2 regions of the Kitasatospora sp. NPDC056651 genome follow, and region 2 is predicted to be linked to the other one. Evidence: riboswitches for the same ligand, from Rfam matches in the RefSeq annotation. Region 2 holds a riboswitch; the other holds the start of a gene.
What was found. Region 2 has a riboswitch for S-adenosylmethionine ahead of ACFRAR_RS19895 (IclR family transcriptional regulator). Riboswitches for the same ligand answer to the same signal wherever they lie in the genome.
Positions count from the first base shown of each region.

Region 1: another riboswitch for S-adenosylmethionine. It lies ahead of thrC (threonine synthase); the one in region 2 lies ahead of ACFRAR_RS19895 (IclR family transcriptional regulator).

Region 1 is NZ_JBHTWX010000113.1:14,995-17,190, forward strand. Features, by position in the region: gene thrC (threonine synthase) at 1-1,108, opposite strand, end outside; SAM riboswitch class I at 1,125-1,262, opposite strand; gene ACFRAR_RS31880 (glucosyl-3-phosphoglycerate synthase) at 1,412-2,196, shown strand, end outside.
Region 2 is NZ_JBHTWX010000048.1:14,795-16,990, forward strand. Features, by position in the region: gene ACFRAR_RS19890 (hypothetical protein) at 1-323, shown strand, start outside; SAM riboswitch class I at 445-588, shown strand; gene ACFRAR_RS19895 (IclR family transcriptional regulator) at 785-1,498, shown strand; gene ACFRAR_RS19900 (DUF362 domain-containing protein) at 1,731-2,196, shown strand, end outside.

The sequences.
Region 1 (2,196 bases), on a different contig from region 2:
CGACGGTCACCCCGCCCGCGGTCTCGGCGAAGATGCCCTCGGTCCGCGCCAGCAGCCGGATCGCCGCCACGACCTCGGCGTCCGTGACGTCCTCCACGGCGCCACCGGTGCGGCGGGCGATGTCCAGCACGTACGGGCCGTCGGCCGGGTTGCCGATCGCCAGCGACTTGGCGATGGTGTCCGGCTTGACCGGCTTGATCACGTCCCGGCCGGCCTTGAACGCGGCCGACACCGGCGAGCAGCCCTCGGCCTGGGCACCGAAGATCCTGTACGGCCGGTCCTCGACCAGGCCGAGCTTGATCAGCTCCTGGAGGCCCTTGTCGATCTTCGTCAGCTGCGAGCCCGAGGCGATCGGGATCACGATCTGCTCCGGCAGCCGCCAGCCGAGCTGCTCGCAGATCTCGTACGCCAGCGTCTTCGAGCCCTCGCCGTAGTACGGCCGCAGGTTCACGTTGACGAAGCCCCAGCCCTCGCCGGCCGTGTCGCCGATCAGCTCCGAGCAGAAGCGGTTCACGTCGTCGTAGTTGCCCTCGATGCCGACCAGCTCGCCGCCGTACACCCCGGCCATGACGACCTTGCCCTGCTCCAGGTCGTGCGGGATGAACACGCAGGACCGGAATCCGGCCCGGGCCGCGGCCGCGCCCACCGCGCCGGCCAGGTTGCCGGTGGAGGAGCAGGAGAGCGTGGTGTAGCCGAACGCCCGGGCCGCCTCGATCGCGCACGCGACCACCCGGTCCTTGAACGAGTGCGTCGGGTTGCCCGAGTCGTCCTTGACGTGCAGCTGGGCGGTGAAACCGAGCTCCCGGCCCAGGTTGTCCGCCTTCACCAGCGGGGTCCACCCCGGGTTCAGGTTGGGCTTGGAGGCCACGTCGGCCGGGACGGGCAGCAGCGGCGCGTAGCGCCAGATGGAGGCGGGACCGGCCTCGATCCGCTTGCGGAGCTCCTCGGCGCCCTCGCTGCCGAACTCGTAGGCGATCTCCAGCGGGCCGAAACACTCCAGGCAGGCGAAGCTGGGGCCGAGCGGGAAGCGGGTGCCGCACTCCCGACAGGACAGGGCGGCGGCGGGGCCGAGGTCCACGGAAACGGGTGCGGCGGTGTCAAGAGCCATGATGGCGAGGCCTCTCTCCTCATCTTCCCCGTGGCACGGTCGCGCCACAGGCCGGAATTGGCACCTGTCCCGCCGGAGGCCTCCGTGACGACGGCCGGGCGAGAAGGTTGCCGGGACGTCAACGGGCCGTTCCCTCAGTCCCTCTGGATGAGCTTGTGAAATTGTGGTGGCGCTCAACGGTGACCCCGGCGTGCGAAGGTCCGACCGCTGTACGAAGACTGTATCCGAAGGCGTCAACCCATGAACGGGACTGTCCGCCACGCGAGATGACCCGTTCCACCCGACCCCGCCGAGGAGACTCCCGTGCCCGCCGAACCGACCCCCGAGCTCCTCCCGCAGGCGGCGTCCTGGCTGCGCCGCCGCTCCTGGAGCGCGGCCGACCGGCCGGTGAGCACCCTCCTCGCCGCCAAGGAGCGCACCGGCCGCACCGTCAGCGTGGTCCTGCCCGCGCTGGACGAGGAGGCCACCGTCGGCGACATCGTCCGCACCATCCGCCGCGAGCTGATGGAACGCCTCCCGCTGGTCGACGAACTCGTCGTGGTGGACTCCGGCTCCACCGACGCCACCGCCGCCGTCGCCGCCGAGGCCGGCGCCCGGGTCGAGCACCGCGACGCCATCCTGCCCCGGCTGCCCGCCGTCCCCGGCAAGGGCGAGGTGCTCTGGCGCTCGCTGCTGGTCACCCATGGCGACATCGTCTGCTTCGTGGACGCCGACCTGCGCGAGTTCGACCCGGCCTTCGTCTCCGGCATCGTCGGCCCGCTGCTGACCGACGAGTCCATCCAGCTGGTCAAGGCCATGTACGACCGCCCGCTGGAGTCGGAGGGCGCCGTGCTGCCCGCCGGCGGCGGCCGGGTCACCGAACTCGTCGCCCGGCCCCTGCTCAACCTCCACTGGCCGGAACTCGCCGGTTTCGTCCAGCCCCTCGGCGGCGAGTACGCGGCCCGCCGCTCCCTGCTCGAACGGCTGCCCTTCCCCACCGGCTACGGCGTCGAGCTCGGACTGCTGGTCGACGCCCTGGAGCTGGCCGGCCTGGACGCGCTGGCCCAGGTGGACGTCGGCGTCCGCCACCACCGCCACCAGGACGGCCA
Region 2 (2,196 bases):
TGCGCACCGCCCTGGAGAGCGAGATCGAGCCCGAACTCCGCCGCCGCCGCACCTCCGCCGGCCCGCCCCGGCCGCGCCACGGCACCCTGCTGCGCCGCACCGTCACCCGCTACCAGTGGGACGAGGCCCTGCTCCTGCCCGCCGGAGCCGCCACCCTGCTGCTCACCCCGGTCGCCGACTACCTGCTCGCCCCGGAGGGCACCCGGCCGACGGCGCCCGAGCGCACCGCGGCCCTCGCCGCCCTGCACGCCTGGGACGCCACGGCCCCCGGCGGCGCCGGCCAGGACTCCCGGGCCGGCCTGACCGAGCCGCGTCCCCGCTGAAACAGTGCTGGTCAGAGCCGTGGTCAGGGCCGGGGACAGGACCGTGGTCAGGGTCCTGGCCGGCGCACGGTGGAAGGGGCGCCGTTTGGCGAGGCGCCCGGAGCTGGGTATCGTTCGTCGCGAATCATCCAGAGGGGTGGAGGGACCGGCCCTACGAAGCCCCGGCAACTCCCCGATCGACCCGGCGTCCGAAGTACACGCCGTGCCGTCCGGGGTCAGTGCCAACTCCGGCCTGTCGCCAATGTGGCGCGGGAAAAGATGAGGAGACACGGTGCTCTCTGTGCTGTCCTTCGCCCGGGCGCTGACCGCCCCGGCCCTTCCGCGTACCCGTCTCGTGCCCGGCGCAGGCAATCGGCCGACTTCTCCGGCCCGTCCTCGCTGACCACCCCCGGCTCCCGCCGGGAGCCGCCGTGAGCAGGACCACCCACTGCTCGCGGGCACTGAGACTGGAGTACCCATCCATGGAGAACACGAGCGGCGTCGGCGTGCTCGACAAGGTCACCACGATCCTCGGCATCCTGGAGGCCGGCCCGGCCACCCTGGGCGGACTCGTCACCGCCACGGGCATGGCGCGCCCCACCGCCCACCGGCTGGCGGTCGCCCTCGAACACCACCGGCTGGTCACCCGTGACATGCAGGGCCGGTTCGCCCTCGGCCCCCGGCTCACCGAGCTCTCGACGGCGGCCGGCGAGGACCGGCTGCTGGCCGCCGCCGGCTCGGTCCTCACCCACCTGCGCGACATCACCGGGGAGAGCGCCCAGCTCTACCGCCGCCAGGGCGAGGTCCGGATCTGCGTGGCCGCCGCCGAGCGGCTGACCGGCCTGCGCGACACCGTGCCGGTGGGCGTCACGCTGCCGATGAAGGTCGGCTCCGCCGCGCAGATCCTGCTCGCCTGGGAGGAGCCCGAGCGCCTCCACCGGGGGCTGCAGGGCGCCCGGTTCACCGCCACCGCGCTGAGCGGGGTACGGCGCCGGGGCTGGGCCCAGTCCATCGGGGAGCGGGAGCCGGGCGTCGCCTCCGTCTCCGCGCCCGTGCGGGGCCCGTCGAACCGGGTGGTGGCCGCCGTCTCCGTCTCCGGCCCCATCGAACGGCTCACCCGCCACCCGGGCGCCCAGCTCTCCCAGGCCGTCCTGGAGGCGGCCCACCGGCTCACCGAGGCCCTGCGCAACCCCTGACCGGGTCGGCGCGCGGGCGGACCTGCCGGGCGGACCTGCCGGGCGGCCCTCCCGGGCGGCCCGACCGCCGGGCCGCCCGGGCCCGCGGGGACACGAGCGCGCGTCCCGCCCCTCGCATCCGACCTCTGGGCAGTAGCATCGCTTCAAACCTCTTTCGAGCTACTTTCCGGTAATTCAGCGATGGCCCGGACGGGCGCCAACGGGAAGGCCGTCCAACGGCGTTGGGGGAGATGTGACCGTCGTCGCCGCCGTGGTCCGCTCCACCCGGGTCCGGCCGCGCTCCGCCGCGGACCTGCTGGCGGAGGCGGTCGCCCGGGCCGGGCTCTGGGAGCGGCTCGCCGAGCGGGCCGGCGGCGATCCGGCGGCGGTCCCGGTGCTGCTGACCCCGGGCGCCTCCGCCTACGGCGACCCGGCGACCGCCGTCGGCACCGCCCTGGTGGAGCACCTGATCGACCTGCTGTACGACCGCGGCTACCACGACGTCACCGTCGGCGCCGCCCGCTGCGGCCCGGACACCTGGCTGGCCGGCCCCGGGCTCCTCGAAGCGTGCCGCCTGCTCGGCTACCGCGAACGCACCCCGCGCGGCAACGCCTACCGCCTGGTGGACCTCTCCGCCGAGGTCGAGCCGGCCGAGTTCCCCGAATCCGCCGTACTGCACGGCAGCGGGATGGCGCGCAGCTGGCTGGAGGCGGGCTTCC